3 regions of the Pannonibacter sp. CBAS1226 genome follow, and region 3 is predicted to be linked to each of the others. Evidence: predicted binding sites of a transcription regulator. Region 3 holds the regulator's gene; each other region holds the start of a gene.
What was found. Region 3 encodes PhoB, which activates phosphate uptake and scavenging genes when phosphate is short. Its sites were predicted from a motif close to TGTCATNNANCTGTCAT; they were not measured.

Region 1 (5,949 bases), on a different contig from region 3:
GCGGTGCCGCAGGCGCCTGCGGGCATGACGGATATGGTGGAACAGCGCATCCGCGACTACACCGCCTTCTTCCGGCAGCGCGGCACGGATGGTTTTGACCTGTTTCATGCCCATGACGGCATTTCCGGCAATGCTCTGGCGGATCTGGCTGCCTGCGGCCAGATTGCCGGGTTCCTGCGCACGGTGCATCATCTTGATGAATTTGCCGATCCGAGGCTGATGGCGCTGCAGGCCCGCTCCATTGCGGCGGCCGATGCGCTTTTCACCGTCAGCCGGCACTGGACGGATGATCTGGCCCGCCGGGGGCTCAGCGCCACCTGCACCGGCAATGGCGTCGATTGCCAGCGCTTCAGGCCGGGCAGGGCGGCTGATGATGGCGCCGGACTTGCTGCAAGGCTCGGGGTATCCGGCGGCGGCCCGGTCTTTCTTGCCATCGGCGGAGTGGAAGCGCGCAAGAACACGCTCAACATCCTGCTGGCCTTTGCCGAAGCGCGCGCGGTTCTGCCAGCGGCCCGGCTGGTGATCGCCGGAGGCGTTTCCCTGCTCGACCACCATGATTACCAGGCCGCCTTCAAGGCTGCGCTGGCGGCCCGGCCTGAGCTTTCGGGCGCGGTCCACATGATTGGCGCCGTTGCGGACGAGGATATGCCGCAGCTTTACCGGATGGCCGATGCCCTGGTTTTTGCCTCGGTCAAGGAGGGCTTCGGCCTTGCGGTACTGGAAGCGATGGCCAGCGGACTGCCGGTGGTTCTGTCTGCCATTTCCCCTTTCACCGAATACGTGCCGGAGGCCGCCGCACTCTGGTGCGACCCGCACAGCCCGTCCTCCATTGCCGGGGCCATGCTCACGGCCCTGCGCCCGGAAGTGGCGGCGCATTGCACCGCTGCAGGCTTCACCGTTGCCGCTGCGCATGACTGGCACAGGGCCGCTGTTGCCCATCTGCCGGTCTATCTGGCCTCACTTGCAGAGAGGGAGCCCGCAAATGCCTGAAATGCGCTTCGTCGTCGTCTGGCCGGATGGCTCGCAGGAGGAGTGCTATTCGCCTTCCCTTGTCATCCGCGATTTTTTCGAGGAGGGGCAGACCTATCCGCTCGATGAGTTTCTGTCCCGCAGCCGCGAGGCGCTGACCCTTGCCAGCGACAGGGTCAAGCTTCGCTACGGCTTTGCCTGTTCGCTGGCGCTGGGGCAGCTCGCCCGCATCGAACAGCGCGCCGCTCTCTTCAACACCCCGGCCGCCTGTGTCGCGGTCAGGCAATTCATCCTTTGAGAGGTCCAGTCATGAGCACCCCATCCCTGCAAAGCCACTACAGCGCCGTGATCGTCGGAGGGGGGCAGGCGGGCCTGTCCGCCAGCTACTACCTGTCCCGCGCCGGCGTCGATCACGCCGTCTTTGAGCGGAAAACGGCCGCCCACAAGTGGCAGGACGAGCGCTGGGATGCCTTCTGTCTGGTGACCCCCAACTATCAGTGCCAGTTGCCGGACCACCCTTACGACGGGCCAAATCCGGGCGGCTTCATGGTCAAGGACGAGATCCTCGACTATCTGGAACGCTTCAAGGCCAAGGTGAATGCCCCTGTCTTCGAGCATACCGGGGTGTCTCTGGTCGAGCAGACGCCTTCCGGCTTCCGCGTTGAGACGAGCAAGGGGGTGGTCACTGCCGATGCCGTGATCCTTGCGACCAGTCTTTATGCGAACCGTTTCATCCCGCGCGCGGCGGAACGCCTGCCGGATCACATCCTGCAGATACATACCGCTGATTACCGTAGCCCGGAGAGCCTGCCGGATGGCGGCGTCATGGTGGTTGGCTCGGGCCAGTCGGGCTGCCAGATTGCGGAGGATCTGCATCTGGCCGGCCGCCAGGTGCATCTGGTGACAGGCAATGCGCCGCGCTGTGCCCGGTTCTACCGGGGGCGCGATGTGGTCGACTGGCTGACAGACATCGGACAATACGGCATTACCGTCGAACATGACGGAATGACGAAGAAGAAGCATGACACCAACCACTATCTGACCGGCCGCGATGGCGGGCGCGATATCGACCTGCGGAAATTTGCCCTGGAAGGCATGAAGCTCTATGGCCGCTTCGAAACGGCGAAGGGGGCGACGATGCAGTTCCGGCAGAACCTGCGCCGGAACCTCGATGAGGCAGACCGGGTCTATAACGGCATCAATGCCCTGATCGATCAGCACATTGCCCGCAACAACATCACCGCCCCGCCGGCCAGTGTCTATGTGCCGCTGTGGGAGCCGGCGCAGGAGGTGACGGAGCTTGATCTGGATGGCGCAGGCATCACCAGCATCATCTGGGCCACGGGCTTCACACCGGACTGGTCCTATGCCGCGGTTCCCATCTTCGACGGCACCGGCTATCCGGTCCAGCGGCGCGGCGTCACCGGGGTGCCGGGCGTTTATGTGCTGGGACTGCCCTGGCTGTGGACCTGGGGATCAGGCCGGTTCCTCAGCATCGCGCAGGATGCCGATTATGTCGCCGGGCAGCTCACGGGCTTCCTGAGGAACAGGGGGCTGCATGAAGCTGCACCGCGTGCCGCACAGGCTGGAGGCCGGGGCCTTTGACAGTCTTTTCCTTGCAGACGGTGCGGGCTGCATTGCCCGGTATGAGTGATGGCAGTGCTGCTTCCAGCCTGCCTTTGCCCTCCCTGCTGGACAGGGGGCTGTGCCCGGAGATCCTTCTGGGCATGCCGCATCTCACGCCCTTCGGTCTTTCGCGCACCTGGCTTTTGAAGGAGCTGGCGCACCGCCACTGGCTGATGCTTGGGCGCGATCTCGGTATGGACAATGCCGATTTCCGCACACCGGACGGGCAGGAGGCCTATGCGGCCATTTCGGCCCTGAGCTGCAATGTCCGGTTTTCGCAGGCAAGGGCCAACGCGGTCCTGTCGATCGCGGCAAACCTCTACCCGGTCTCGCATGCCAGATGCGAAAGCCTCTTCACCTTGTGTGTGGACGGGGTGCCTGCAGGAGCCGTGGTTCTGCAGTCGGCATTCGTTGCGCGCACTTCCGGGACAAACCGCTCGGTCCGCCGCTCCATGCTCCGCAACGCCAATGTCAGCGGGTCTGTCAGGCCGAGCCGCCTTGCCGGGGCCGCCGGTCTGTTGCGGACACTCGATACCGCCGCGCTGCCTTGCTGGAATGAAACCCTGTTTCAGCCATGCCCCCTGGAGGAATTCAACGGCGCGGGGCTGTTCTATTTTGCCGAGTTTCTGGCAGCGGCAGCGCGGGCCTTCTGGCAGTGGGAAGGGGCAGAGGCCGCAGCGTTGCGCTTCGAGAAGCCGCATGTGGTGCTGTTCACGGGCAATATCGACCAGGGCGAAACCCTGCGTATCCGTCTGTGTTCGCGGCAAGACACTGAGCCGGTGGGCCTTTGCACGGTCGGACGCATGGATGGCTCCGTGATCGCATCCGTCCTGTTCGGTCATGGCGAGGCTGAGGCGGATAAAGCCGCAACACCCAATCCCTGATGAGCCTGCCTCATCGGGATTTCGTCAAGCCTGTGCGATGTTTGAGCATTTCGAGGCGTGATGCGCCAGCATCTCAGAGCCTTGGTATAAGCCGGTAAGTGTATCCCGAAAGTCCATCCTGAATTCGGCCAGTTTTGGCTCCGGATAAGCCGGTGCCGGAGCAATGTCATCTGCCTGAAATGTACGTGTCACAAACTTGCAATACCCCGAACGTACAGGTGACCAAACGTCAGGAAAGGATGATCCATGAAACATCTTCTGCTCTCCGCCGCAATGATCCTTGCTGCCACGGCTGCTCAGGCCGAGTTCAAGCTGGACGCTCGCTACACCGACGCTGATGGTGACATGGTTGCAGATGTTCCGTCTGACCCTGCTCAGCTTGTCGATCCGGCGCAGCTGATCTTCGCCTATACCCCTGTGGAGGATCCGGCTGTCTACGCCGAAGCCTGGTCGGATTTCCTGGCGCACATGGAAGCGGTCACCGGCAAGCCGGTGCAGTTCTTCCCGGTTCAGTCCAATGCAGCCCAGATCGAGGCAATGCGCGCCGGCCGCCTGCATGTCGCAGGCTTCAACACCGGCTCCAACCCGCTGGCGATTGCCTGCGCAGGCTTCCGTCCCTTTGCCATGATGGCCAAGGCCGATGGCTCCTTCGGCTACGAGATGGAATTCATCACCTATCCGGGTGCGGGTATCGAGAAGGTGGAAGACATCAAGGGCCGCACGATGGCTTTCACGTCTGAAACCTCGAACTCCGGCTTCAAGGCGCCTTCCGCCCTGATGAAGGCGCAATATGGCATGGAAGCTGGCCGTGACTTCACGCCGGCCTTCTCCGGCGCCCATGACAACTCGATCCTCGGTGTGGCGAACAAGGACTACGACGCTGCTGCGATCGCAAACTCGGTCATGTCCCGCATGATCCAGCGCGAAGTGATCAAGCCCGAGCAGATCGTCACGATCTACAAGTCCGACACGTTCCCGACCACCGGTTACGGCACAGCGCATAACCTGACGCCGGAACTGCAGGAGAAGATCCGCGAAGCCTTCTTCAGCTTCAACTGGGCCGGCTCCTCGCTGGAAAAGGAATTCTCCAAGTCTGGTGAAGCACAGTTCATCCCCATCACCTTCAAGGAATACTGGTCGGTGGTGCGTGAAATCGATGCGGCCATGGGCGTTCAGTACACCTGCAACTGATCTTTCCTGAAATGCACAAGACAGGCGGGGATGACCCCGCCTGTCCGTTTTGAGAAGGCCACCCATGCTGCACATCCAGTCGCTGACCAAAACCTACAAGACCGGCGACAAGGCCCTGACGGATGTCTCCTTCGATTTGCCAAAGGGACAGGTTGCCGGGTTGATCGGACCGTCAGGGGCTGGAAAGTCCACCTTGATCCGCTGCATCAACCGGCTGGTCCAGCCGACTTCGGGCAAGGTGCTGCTGAACGGGCTCGATATTACGGCCCTTGGGGCGGGTGATTTGCGCCGGGCGCGGCGGCGGATCGGCATGATCTTTCAGGAATACGCGCTGGTGGAGCGCCTGACGGTGATGGAGAACGTGCTGTCGGGACGGCTGGGCTATGTGCCCTTCTGGCGCTCCTTCACGCGCCGCTTTCCGCCCGAGGACATCCAGCGCGCCTTCCGGCTGCTGGACCGGGTCGGCCTTTCCGCCCATGTGAACAAGCGTGCCGATGCCCTGTCGGGCGGCCAGCGCCAGCGCGTCGGCATTGCCCGGGCGCTTGAACAAGAGCCTGAACTGCTGCTGATCGATGAGCCGACGGCGAGCCTCGACCCCAAGACAAGCCGTCAGATCATGCGGCTCATCGTCGAGATTTGCCGCGAGAGCGGCCTTCCGGCCATCATCAACATCCACGACGTGGTGCTGGCGCAGCAGTTTACGGACCGCATCATCGGCCTGCAGGCTGGGCGCGTGGTGTTTGATGGCCCTCCGGCCGGTCTGACAGAAGAGGTTCTGACGCGGATTTACGGCGCCGAAGACTGGACAGCCATGCGCAAGGGCGCGGCCGAGGATGCTCAGGCCGAGGCTGACGAGCGTGTGCAAACCGAAAAAATGCTGGGGGCGCTCTAGTGTCCGGTGCCAGTGATATGACCAGCTATCCCACGAGCTGGCGGCGCCCGCCCCAGATGATCAAGTCGCGCCACTGGCGCGTGTTGCTGGCGGTTGGTGCAGTTGCCTATCTGGTGCTTGCCATCGGCAGCGTCGATGTGAACTGGACCCGCATGGCCGAAGGCTGGGAGCGCGGCCTGCGGTTCATCGGCGGCTTCCTGCAGCCGGATTTCACCTCCCGCTGGCGTGATATCTCGGCCGGGCTGATGGAAAGCCTGACGATGACCTTCACCTCGACCGTGGTAGGCATTCTCATTTCCGTTCCCATCGGGATTGGGGCCGCGCGCAATGTCTCGCCTGCCTGGATCTATGCGATCTGCCGCAGCATCATCGCTGCAAGCCGCGCCT
Region 2 (5,949 bases), on a different contig from region 3:
AGAGGATGACGCAGAGCACGCCCAGCATCACCGCCAGACGGCCGCTGACCTCGCCGATGGCACTCAGCGCCGTGCCGGCAATGAAGCCGGGTCCGAGGTGCGAGACGGCCCAGGCAATGGCCGAGGTGACGTTGACGAACGTGAAGTACCAGGCATCCATGCCCACCATGCCGGCGATGCCCGGCACGACGGATTTCACCCCCGGCACGAAGCGTCCGATGAAGACGCTCTTGCCGCCATGCAGGCGGAAGAAGGCTTCGCCCCGCTCCATGATGCTGGTGTAGCGGGACAGGGGCCAGACATTGCGCAGCCGGTCCTTGTAGAAATAGCCGACCCAATAGGAAATCGCGTCGCCGACAATGGCACCACAGGTCGTCCATAGAAAGATCGACACCGGATCGAGCTTGCCGAGCCCGGCAAGCGCGCCCGCACCAACCAGAACCACGGTGCTGGGCACGAAGAGGCCGACAATGAAAAGGGCCTCGCCCATGGCGATGAGGAAGCAGATGAGCCCGGCCAGTTCCGGATTATCTCCGAGGAACGTGACGATCTGATTGAGATACTCGGTCAAGAACGGCTTCCACCTGATCGCAACACTTTAGGCCTCACACGCATGGCTGCAGGGTTCTCGGGCCAAGGCCGCCTGCATATAAGTATCGGCCTATGTGCTCAACAGGTATCTAGCACCAGAAAGTTTCGGCAAGGTGCACGCGGTCTCAGCAAGAGGCAAGAAGCAGCTCCTGCGCCTGCCGGTGCACGGGCGGTGTCTGCTGCGCAAGCGTCTGATCAATGCACCTGCGAATGCGCCGGAAGTACTCGCTGCAGGCCGCAAGGCTTTCCGGACGGCTGTCAGCCTCGCAGGCCGCCACCTGCCACAGGGTGCGGCGCGGGTTGCCCGGCCAGTCCGGCTGATGGCCGCCGGCCACACTGTCCGTCAGCGCCACCACGCGGTCGGGCTGCGGCGCATGGGGCAGCATGAAGATGTCCCAGCTCTTGGGCTCAAGGCCCTGCGCATCCAGGCCATGGTCCTGCAGCAGGCGCCGCACCAGCGGATGCAGTGTGCCGCGCGGATTGGGGCCCGCAGAAAAGGCACGAATCCCCTGCGGCGCAAGGCTGTTCAGATAAGCTTCGGCCAGCGGCCCCAGCAGGGCGTTGTCCGGACAAACGAAAAGCACAGTCGACGGGGTCATTCCAGGCCTCTTCGAATCATCGCCCCTTGGGCGCCTGTTTAGTCAGATGACACTACGGACGTGTGACAGCGGCAGTTCGTGCAAACCCGGACGCCGCGGCACGGCCGGCAAGGTGGCGGGCGTATGGCTGTAGTGCGGTTTTGACTTGTCCAGCCAAAAGGACGCCCGTTAGCATACGACCTGCAATACGGATTGCGTCCGGACTGCACTTGCTGGCTGTGACCACAGGAGGAGCTGAGTCACAGGCAGGAAACGACGCAGACCGGATTTTGTTTCGGGAGGACGGAATGAAATTCAGACAAGCCTTGCTTGCCAGCCTGCTGGCGGCGCCCCTGCTGCCTGTGGCAGCCACGGAAAACGTGCAGGCGGCGGCAGATTGCGCCGCCGCTGCGGGCCTGTTCCAGATCGAGGGGCTGGACGTCACCGGCAGCGAAGCGGTTGCCAGGGATGCCGCGATTGGCCGCTCCGATATGTCGCCCATTTCCCATTGTGCGGTTCAGGGCAAGCTGGACCAGCGCACGGGCGTGGATGGCCAGACCTACGCCATCTCCTTTGAACTGCGCCTGCCGGAAAACTGGAACGGCGGCTTCGTGCATCAGTTCAATGGCGGCAATGATGGCCGCGTGGTGCCCGCCCTTGGTCAGGTGCTGGGCGGCGACAGGAGCCAGACGGCGCTTGGACGCGGTTATGCGGTCGTCTCCAGTGATGCAGGGCATGATGGCGCAGCGGTGAAGGATGCAGGCCTTGCGGGCGGCGCGCGCTTCGGCTTCGACCCTCAGGCACGCAGGGACTATGGCTATGGTGCCGTGGCCCGGCTCAACCCGGTGGCGTTGCAGATGATCGAGGCCTTCTACGGCCAGCCGGTGCAGCGGTCTTACGGGCTTGGCAGCTCCAATGGCGGCCGCCATGCCATGGTGGCTGCGGAACGGATGCCCGATGCCTTCGACGGGCTGCTGATTGCCTATCCCGGTTTCAATCTGCCCAAGGCCGCCGTGCAGCACGCCCACGACCTGCAGGCACTGGCCGCCATCTCCGGTGATATCCGCACGTCCCTGTCAAAGGACGATACGGATGTTCTCGCCAGGGGTATTCTGGACGCCTGCGACGGGTTGGACGGACTGAAGGATGGTCTGGCGCAGGATATCGATGGCTGCCAGAAGGCCTTTGATGTCTCCGCGCTTGCCTGCAAGGCCGGGCAGGAAACCGGCTGCCTGAGCCAGCCCAGGATTGATGCGCTGCAGACGATCCTCAAGGGGCCGCACAACAGCAAGGGCGGGCAGCTTTACGCCCCCTGGGTCTGGGATGCCGGCATGGCCTCGTCCAACTGGCGCATGTGGCGGGTCAACAGCGAAGCGGAAGCTTTTGCCAATCTGCCGCGTATCGTGGCGCTGGGTGCTCCTTCGCTGGCGCAGATCTTCACCACTCCGCCCACCCGCGTCGAAGGATCGCCCGAAGCTTTGATGGCCTATCTTGCCGCCTTCAACTTCGACACGGACGCGCCGAAGATCTTTGCGAAGACGGATGAGTTTCCCGAATCCCCCATGGAGTTCATGACCCCGCCGGGCGCGGATAATCCGGATCTGACTGCGTTCCGGGCTGCCGGAGGCAAGATTGTCCTGTTCCATGGGGCGGGTGATCCGGTGTTCTCGATCCGCGACACGGACACCTGGTTCGAACGGCTTTCGGCCAATACAGGCGCAGAGCTTGATGGCTTCATCCGCTATTACCGGATTGCCGGCATGCCTCATGGCGCCAGCGGCCCCACGGCAGACGGCTTCGACTTTTTCGCCTCTCTGACGGACTGGGTGGAAAAGGACAAGGCTCCCGGTGCGGTGGTTGCCTCCGTGACGGATGGCAACAAGGAGGGCATCGGGGCGCTGGGCAAGGTGACGCGCAAGCTCTGCCCGCATCCGCAGGTGGCCCGCTACACCGGCAGCGATCCGGCTTCGGCGGAGAGCTTCACCTGCCAGTGAAACCCCGTAATACCAAGGCTTTCGACGCTGACGCATCACGCCTTGAAGATGCTCAAGCGCCGCACGGGCTTAACCAAGAAAAATGCCCCGGAAGCGGTCTTCCGGGGCAGGTGGCGTCTGACCTCAGGGGATCTGAGGCGGGGAGGAGAGGGTGGCAGCGCCGATGGCTTGTTTGATGCGGGGGATGGAGGCTGGCGCCATGCTGAGCTCGCGCACGCCCGCATCAAGGAAGGTTTGAAGCAGGCCCGCATCGGACGCAGCCTCGCCGCAGATGCCGCACCAGATGCCATGGGCCTGCGCCGCTTGCGCCACCATGCGGATGGCGCGCAGAACAGCCGGATGGTCCGTCTGGCAGAGGCTTGCGACGGACGGGTTCATCCGGTCGGCGGCCATGACATATTGGGTGAGGTCATTGGTGCCGATAGAGAAGAAGGCCGTGACTGCCGCCAGATCACGGGCAATGAGGGCGGCGGCGGGCGTTTCCACCATGGTGCCGAGATCAAAGCGGCCAAAGGCCTTGCCCTCTGCCGTCAGCTCGGCTTCGCACGCGTTGATGAGGCCGCGGGTGCTGGCGATTTCCGCCGGATCGCTGACCATGGGCAGCATCACCTTGAGATCGCCGTAAGGGGCCGCGCGCAAGAGCGCCCGCAGCTGCACCTTGAACAGGGCCGGATTGGCGAGACACAGCCGGATGCCGCGCAGGCCGAGGAAGGGATTTTCCTCCTGCGGCACCGAAATACCGCGCACCGGCTTGTCGCCGCCGATGTCGAGGGTGCGGATCACCACCGGATGGCCGGGAAAAGCCTCCAGCACGGTCCGGTAGGTGGTGAACTGTTCTTCCTCATCCGGCAGGGCGGTGCGCCCCAGGAACAGGAACTCGGTGCGCATCAGGCCGACGCCCATGGCGCCGTGCTCCTTTGCCAGCTCAATGTCCTTCACCGAGCCGATGTTGGCGGCGACAATGACCGGTGTGCCATCGCGCGTGACCGGCGCCACATCCCGGAGCGCGGAGAGCCGCTCCGCTTCGGCGCGGGCCTGCGCGCAGCGTGCCGTGAACTCCTCCGCGATATCAGATGACGGGTCCGGGTAGACCAGCCCCGATGTGCCATCCAGCGCTACCGTCCGCGCTGCGGCAAGCTTGCCTTGCGGGTCAGCCACACCGAAGACGGCGGGAATGCCGAAGGCCTTGGCCAGAATGGCGGCATGGCTGGTGGCCGAGCCGTTGCGGCAGATGAGGCCGCCGGTGCGGCGCAGGTCCGCCGCGCCGATTTCCAGAGCGGTCAGATCCCCAGCCACGATGACAGCTCCTTCCGGGCAATCGGCGAGGGACACCGGCTTCAGGCCGTTGACGGCAAGTGCCAGCAGCCGGGCCACCGCATCCATGTCTTCGGCGCGGGCGCGGGCGTAAGGGTCCGGCAGGGCAGCAAGCGCCGCTGCCGTCTCACGCCCTGAGGTCAGAATGGCGGTGATGGCCGGTTGTCCGTCAGCCACATGGGCGGCAATGGCTGCGGCCCAGTCTGCGTCTTCGGCAAGACTGGCAATGGCGGTCAGAATGTCTCGGGCTTGAGGCGACGCCGCGCGGGCTGCATCGTCATGGATCTGCTGCAGCAGCCGGACGCGGGCGCCTTCAACTTTCTCCAGCTCTGCGCTGCGGGCTTCCGGCGGGGTGGGGCCGGCCGGGGCCTCCAGCGCGGGCTGGATGAAATGGAACACCGGACCGATGGCAGGTCCGCCACCCGTACCGATGCCTTTGAGGGCGCCAGCGGCAGGAGCGTGTTCCTCAGCAGGCGCCGGGATTGCTTCGCTGGCTATGGATGCGGGCGCTTCCGCCGGTTCATGCGCGATGCCGCCTGACAGAAAGCCGGAGACGGCGGACAGGGCCTCGGCGGCGTCCGGGCCGCTGGTGCGCAGCTCCACCTCGTCGCCTTCCTTGACGCCAAGCAGCAACAGCTTTAGCGAGGAGCGGGCCGGAGCGGTCTGCGCCCCGGCGCCGATCACGATCTCCGCCTCGAAGCCCTTGGCGAGGCGGACGAGTTCGGCAGCCGGGCGGGCATGCAAGCCCCCCTCGACGCCAACGCGCAGGCGCTTCATCGTCTCCATCGGTCCTGTTCCGTCTTCTGGTCTTTGCGTCCGCTCAGCCTGCGAGGATCTTGGCGATCTTCTCGATTTCCGCATCCCGGCCAATGCCGGTGAGGAAGGCGAGCGTGACGATCGCGGGTTTGGGCAGGTTGGGCGGCAGCGGCGTGGTGGAGACGACGAGATCGGCCTGATCGATCAGGCTGGGCACCTCGGTTGCCTTGCACTGGCGGGTCTCGATGCGGATGCCGCGGGCGGCCATGGCCTCTTCCAGGCTGTTGGCCACCACGGTGGATGTGGCAACGGCGGTGCCGCATGCCACGAGAACGGTCTTGGTCTGCGCCATCAGTTTCCTCCTGTTGTTATTCTGCGCTGAGGAGAGCCATCGCCTCCTGCGGGCCGGATGCGTCCATCAGCTTGCGGATGCGCTCCCCATCCTGCAGCAGTCTGCCGATGGATTGAAGCATGCCGATCTGTTCATCCTTGCTCTTCAGCGCCAGCGCGAAAACCACCCGCACGGCCAGCTGATTGTCCGGATCATCCATGCTGGCAAAGGCAACAGGTTCCGCCAGCGTGGCGATGGCAATGCCGGAGCGGATGACATGCTGCGGATCGGTGTGGGGCACCGCCACCGCCAGCCCGTCTTCCATCGGCAGGCCGGTGGGCATCACCTTTTCCCGGTCGATGACCGCCTGCACATAGGTGTCTGC
Region 3 (5,949 bases):
TGGGCAAAGAGCTTGCCCGTGCGGCCAACGCCGGTCTGGATCTCGTCGAAGATCAGCAGGAGGCCTTCGGCATCGCAGATCTCGCGCAGCTTGCGCAGGAATTCCGCATCCACCTCGCGCACGCCGCCCTCGCCCTGAATGGGCTCGATGCAGAGTGCTGCGGTGGTGGGGCCGATGGCCGCCTTCAGCGCATCCAGGTCACCGGTCTTCACCTGATCAAAGCCCGGCGCCTTGGGGCCGAAGCCTTCCATATATTTGGCCTGACCGCCCGCCGCGATGGTGGCAATGGTCCGGCCATGGAAGGCGCCTTCAAAGGTGATGATGCCGATCCGTTCCGGGCGGCCATTGACATAATGATAGCGCCGCGCCGTCTTGATGCAGGCTTCCATCGCCTCGGCGCCGGAGTTGGAAAAGAACACCCGGTCCGCAAAGGTGGCATCCGCCAGCCGCTGGCCGAGCTCTTCCTGCCCCGCAACCTTGTAGAGATTGGAGATGTGCCACAGCTTCTCGGCCTGCGCCTTCAGCGCATTGACGAGATGGGGGTGGGAATGACCCAGCGCATTCACCGCGATTCCCGACCCGCAGTCGAGAAAGCGTCGCCCGTCAGCGGTCTCCAGCCAGACGCCTTCTCCGCGGACGAAATCCAGGTCCGCCCGTGCGTATGTGCCGAAAAGTGCCGACGCAGTCATTTCCCTTGCTCCTTCAGGTAGTTAAGCGCGCCTTCCGCATGGGGTTCATGCCAGGGCGTCTACCATCAACGGGTTCTCAAAACGAACTGTGCCGCCCTCGCAGGCGGCACACCGAACAAGGACCGTTTATACAACGGTCCTACCTATGGGTGTCAATGCAAATGGCGCATTTCCGCCATTGCCGCAGAAGGTAAAAGTCAACCCCGGTTATCTGGGGAAAAGTCGTTTCGTCCCCGGTTCATGTTTGCCCCCAACTTGCCTCGCCTTCACCGCCCATTGTAGTGTCCAACCAGTCGGATACGACATGTCGTGCTGTAGTTCACCAAATCATACTGGATATGGCCACTAAGGCGCGGACCACGCGTGCCTTAATTCATGGTTAATGCGTAAAATTCTACAGCCGCAAACGACGGGGTGCGACAGATGAGCTGGACTGACGAACGCGTAGATCTCTTGAAGAAGCTTTGGACGGACGGTCTGAGCGCGAGCCAGATTGCTGCCGAGCTTGGCGGCATCACGCGCAACGCTGTCATCGGCAAGGTTCACCGCCTTGGCCTGTCGGGCCGCGCCAAGACGGCGGCCCCTGTCACCAAGCAGCGCCGCCCGCGCAGCGCAACGGCGCCGGTGACGGCAGCCGCCGCGCCGCAGCAGACCACGGTGCAGGCCACCTCCACCATCCGCACGCCTTCGGCAGGAACGCCGCAGCTGCGCGGCGCCACGGCGCTGAAGATGGCACCGCAGGAAGATGTGGCCATCGACGTGGAAGCAGCACCGCTCGCCGAACTGGTGCCCTTCACCGAGCGCGCCACGATCCTCACCCTCACCGAGCGCACCTGCAAGTGGCCGATCGGTGACCCGTCCTCTTCGGATTTCTATTTCTGCGGCCGCCATTCGGAGCCCGGCGTTCCCTATTGCCCGCAGCACTGCCGGATCGCCTACCAGCCGGTCAACGACCGCCGCCGCGCCGCTCCGGACAAGAAAGCCCTTCGCGGCTGATGCTTCAGAGGGGGCCAACCAGCACCCCAAGCGGCTCCCTCACCCAATCAAGCCTGCCCGTTGCGGCAGGCTTTTTTGTTGGCTGGAGGTGGGGGACGGCATTGAATACCGGCGCAAAAGGCTCCGTCAGAAGGGACGAGAGCCACCGCCCAAACCTCTCCGTTGTCATCCCCGCGCATGCGGGGAACCAGTACCCCCAGTCTTCAAATTTCAAACTCAGACCAACTCGCGACGAGCCTGGCTCACCGTGAGCTGCTCAAGCCCTTGTGGCGATTGAGCATGATGGTCAGCATCTCAGGGCCTTGGTTTCAGAGCGCACTGGATCCCCACCTTCGTGGGGATGACAACGGAGAGTTGGTCAAGCCGTGCGGCGCCTGAGCAAATTCAAGGCGTGATGCGTCAGCATCGAAAGCCTTGGTGTAGGGGCAGCGCAGAGAGCCTCCAAAAGCCAAAAGGCCCGCACGGATGGCGGGCCTTTCCAGAAGAATTGCAGCAGAGCGGATCAACTGGCGACGGCGAACTGATCGTTGAAGGCATAACCCGCGCCGCGGACCGTGCGGATCGGATCCTTCACCTTGCCCTTGTTGATGGCCTTGCGCAGGCGGCCGACGTGAACATCGACGGTGCGCTCATCCACATAGACATCATGACCCCACACACCGTCGAGCAGCTGCTCGCGGGAGAATACGCGACCGGGCGAGGTCATCAGGAATTCCAGCAGGCGGAACTCGGTCGGCCCCAGGTGAATTTCCTTGCCGTTGCGACGGACGCGGTGGGTTTCCTTGTCCAGCTCCAGATCGCCGGACTTCAGCATGGTGGACACCACTTCCGGGCGGGCCCGGCGCAGGATGGCGCGCACGCGGGCCATCAGCTCGGGGATCGAGAAGGGTTTCACCACATAGTCATCGGCGCCGGTGGCCAGGCCCCGGATGCGCTCGGCCTCCTCGCCGCGTGCCGTCAGCATGATGATCGGCAGGCGTTCGGTTTCGGACCGGGCCCGGACGCGGCGGCACAGCTCGATGCCGGAAAGGCCTGGCAGCATCCAGTCCAGCAGCAAGAGGTCCGGCTGCGTCTCCCGCAGCCGGATTTCGGCGTCATCTCCCCGGTCGCAGGAGTCCACGTCATAGCCTTCCGCTTCCAGATTGTAGCGCAGCAGAAGGCTCAGGGGCTCTTCGTCTTCAACGATAAGAACCTTGGGCATGGCAATATGCTCCGGACGTCACTTACAGGCAGGCAGATCAGGCGCCTTCGTTTTCGGCAATGCCCATCTCGTCGATCTTGCGGCGGGCTTCCAGCAGCTGGTCACCGGTCACCATGAAATAGACGTTTTCGGCGATGTTGGTGGCGTGGTCACCAATGCGCTCGATGTTCTTGGCACAGAACAGCAGGTGGGCACACTGGGTGATCTTGCGCGGATCTTCCATCATGTAGGTCAGCAGCTCGCGGAACAGCGAGGTGTAGATGGCATCCACCTCATCGTCGCGCTCGCGCACAGCCTTGGCGGCTTCGGCATCACGGCCCGTATAGGCGTCCAGCACCGACTTGAGCTGGTTCAGCGCCAGATCGGACATGTGCTCGACGCCGAAGGCGGCCTTCTTGGAATTGAAGACGCCGTCGATGGCAATCACGCGCTTGGCGATGTTCTTGGCAAGGTCACCGACGCGCTCCAGATCGTTGGCGATGCGGCCTGCGGCCATGATCTCGCGCAGATCCTGACCCATCGGCTGGCGCAGGGCGACGATGCGGATGAACTTCGCCTCGATTTCCTGCTGCATCTCGTCCAGCTTGGCATCGGCCTGAACGGTGGCCTGTGCCTTGGGCAGATCGTGAGTCAGCAGAGCGGTGACGGCATCATTCACCAGCTTCTCCGCCAGACCGCCCATTTCGGCGACCCGGCCGGCCAGGGCGCGCAGTTCCTCGTCATACGAGCTTACGGTATGCTCGGACATGTCGTGTTCCTCTCAAATTCTCGAGCGCAAGATCCAGTATCAGCCGAAACGGCCGGTGATGTAATCCTGCGTGCGCTTGTCCTGCGGATTGGTGAAGATGTCCTGCGTCGCCCCTTCCTCGACCAGATTGCCGAGATGGAAGAAAGCGGTGCGCTGGGACACGCGGGCAGCCTGCTGCATGGAGTGCGTCACGATCACGATGGTGAAGTTGGTGCGCAGCTCGTCGATCAGCTCTTCGACCTTGGCGGTCGCAATCGGATCAAGGGCCGAGCACGGCTCGTCCATGAGGATCACTTCGGGGCTGACGGCGATGGCGCGGGCAATGCAGAGACGCTGCTGCTGGCCACCGGACAGGCCCGTGCCCGGACCATCAAGACGGTCCTTCACTTCGTTCCACAGGCCGGCCTTCTGCAGCGAGGCAGAAACCACTTCATCGAGTTCCGCCTTGTTGCGGGTCAGGCCGTGGATGCGCGGACCATAGGCGACGTTCTCGTAGATCGACTTGGGGAACGGGTTCGGCTTTTGGAACACCATGCCGACCTTGGCGCGCAGCTGCACCGGATCGACCTTCGGATCGTAGATGTTCTCGCCGTCGATCAGGATGTCACCTTCAACGCGGCAGATGTCGATGGTGTCGTTCATCCGGTTGAGGGTGCGCAGGAAGGTGGACTTGCCGCAGCCCGACGGACCGATAAAGGCGGTCACGGAACGGGGCTGAATCTTGATGTCCACGTCCTTGATGGCGTGCTTGTCGCCGTAATAGACCTGAACCTTCTGGGCGACGATCTTGGGTTCTGCGTGGGTCACGCCGTTCTCCACTTTTGCGCTGACATTCATCGGTAATCCCTTTCTTACCAGCGGCGCTCAAAGCGGCGGCGCAGGATGATGGCAACCAGGTTCATTACGATCAGGAACACCAGCAGCACGATAATGGCTCCGGATGCGCGCTCGACGAAAGCCGGGTCACCACGCTGCGTCCAGTTGAAGACCTGAACAGGCAGGGCAGCTGCCGGCTCGAAGAAGCCTTCCGGCGGAGCAGACGGGAAACTGCGAACAAATGAAACCATGCCGATCAGCAGCAGGGGCGCGGTTTCACCAAGGGCCTGAGCCAAGCCAATGATCGTTCCAGTCAGGATGCCGGGAGCGGCAAGCGGCAGCACGTGATGAAAGATCGACTGCATCTTCGACGCACCGACCCCAAGCGCCGCATCCCGGATGCTCGGCGGCACCGCGCGCAGCGCAGCACGGGTGGCAATGATGATTGTCGGGATCGTCATCAGCGTCAGGACAAGACCGCCAACCAGCGAGGCCGACTGGGGAAGACCGGCAAAATTGATGAAAACAGCCAGGCCAAGGATACCGAACACGATTGACGGAACGGCTGCCAGGTTCGAGATGTTGACTTCAATCAGGTCAGTAAACCAGTTCTTGGGGGCAAATTCCTCAAGGTAGATGGACGCCGCCACGCCGATCGGAACCGCCAGGACAAGAACAATCATCATCATATACATGGAGCCGAGGAAGGCGATACCCAGACCTGCCGCTTCAGGACGCAAGTCGGAGGCATCCGGCCCGAAGAAGAAGCCCCAGTTGAAGCCTTCATACATCATGCCGGCTGCGCGCATTCTGTCGGCGAGTTCCAGCTGCTCAGGCGAGATATTGCTATCCAGCTTCGCGCTGTCCATCGTGACGCGGCCCTTGAAGTAGCCATCGACACGGCCATTGGCGTAGGTCTTGAACTTGATTGTCTGGCCGACAAGGTTCGGATCCGCCAGCACCATGTTGCGCAGTGTCGCCGGTGCTTCCTTGGAGACGAGATCAAAAATTTCCCTGTCGGACAAACCGCCGGTCTCAATGCCCGCACGGTTCAGAGCCTCCAGAAGCGCCTTCTGGATTACATTCCCGTAGCCGACCGTGCTGACCTTCTTCATCTCCTCAAGATCCCGCTGGCCCGACTTGTCGAGGGCGGATTCCGTCAGCTGCACATCGAACTCAACAAAGGCCTGGTTGAATGCAGCAAGGCCACTGGAAAGCACTGAAGACAGAAGGATGACGAGGGACATCAAGCCAATGAAAATGGCCGTCATTCCATAGAAGCGGAACCGGCGCTCAGCCGCGTTTCTCCGCTTGGTCCGTGCATCCGGGTTATAGATCGATTTGAACGGAACAGTATCGACGCTGGTCATTCGTATTGCTCCCGGTATTTACGGACGATGTAAAGAGCGGCGACATTCAGTCCCAGAGTGAAGACAAAGAGCGTCATGCCAAGCGCGAAGGCGACCAGTGTCTCCGGTGAGGCGAACTCCGTGTCACCT

Region 1: a site for PhoB is predicted at 3,644-3,660, ahead of phnD (phosphate/phosphite/phosphonate ABC transporter substrate-binding protein). Genes of this name have one in related genera too.
Region 2: a site for PhoB is predicted at 1,242-1,258, ahead of AC0CMF_RS15730 (arsenate-mycothiol transferase ArsC). Genes of this name have one in related genera too.

The regions. Positions count from the first base shown of each region.
Region 1 covers NZ_JBVOUO010000001.1:114,404-120,352, forward strand. Annotated here, with positions in the region: gene AC0CMF_RS00540 (MSMEG_0565 family glycosyltransferase) at 1-990, shown strand, start outside; gene AC0CMF_RS00545 (MSMEG_0570 family nitrogen starvation response protein) at 983-1,267, shown strand; gene AC0CMF_RS00550 (MSMEG_0569 family flavin-dependent oxidoreductase) at 1,279-2,574, shown strand; gene AC0CMF_RS00555 (Pnap_2097 family protein) at 2,571-3,479, shown strand; gene phnD (phosphate/phosphite/phosphonate ABC transporter substrate-binding protein) at 3,726-4,670, shown strand; gene phnC (phosphonate ABC transporter ATP-binding protein) at 4,735-5,562, shown strand; gene phnE (phosphonate ABC transporter, permease protein PhnE) at 5,580-5,949, shown strand, end outside.
Region 2 covers NZ_JBVOUO010000005.1:213,823-219,771, reverse strand. Annotated here, with positions in the region: gene AC0CMF_RS15735 (bifunctional DedA family/phosphatase PAP2 family protein) at 1-571, opposite strand, end outside; gene AC0CMF_RS15730 (arsenate-mycothiol transferase ArsC) at 717-1,190, opposite strand; gene AC0CMF_RS15725 (tannase/feruloyl esterase family alpha/beta hydrolase) at 1,478-3,163, shown strand; gene ptsP (phosphoenolpyruvate--protein phosphotransferase) at 3,287-5,263, opposite strand; gene AC0CMF_RS15715 (PTS sugar transporter subunit IIB) at 5,298-5,585, opposite strand; gene AC0CMF_RS15710 (PTS sugar transporter subunit IIA) at 5,602-5,949, opposite strand, start outside.
Region 3 covers NZ_JBVOUO010000002.1:207,898-213,846, reverse strand. Annotated here, with positions in the region: gene AC0CMF_RS08035 (aspartate aminotransferase family protein) at 1-689, opposite strand, end outside; gene AC0CMF_RS08030 (GcrA family cell cycle regulator) at 1,113-1,685, shown strand; gene phoB (phosphate regulon transcriptional regulator PhoB) at 2,188-2,886, opposite strand; gene phoU (phosphate signaling complex protein PhoU) at 2,924-3,634, opposite strand; gene pstB (phosphate ABC transporter ATP-binding protein PstB) at 3,674-4,471, opposite strand; gene pstA (phosphate ABC transporter permease PstA) at 4,486-5,820, opposite strand; gene pstC (phosphate ABC transporter permease subunit PstC) at 5,817-5,949, opposite strand, start outside.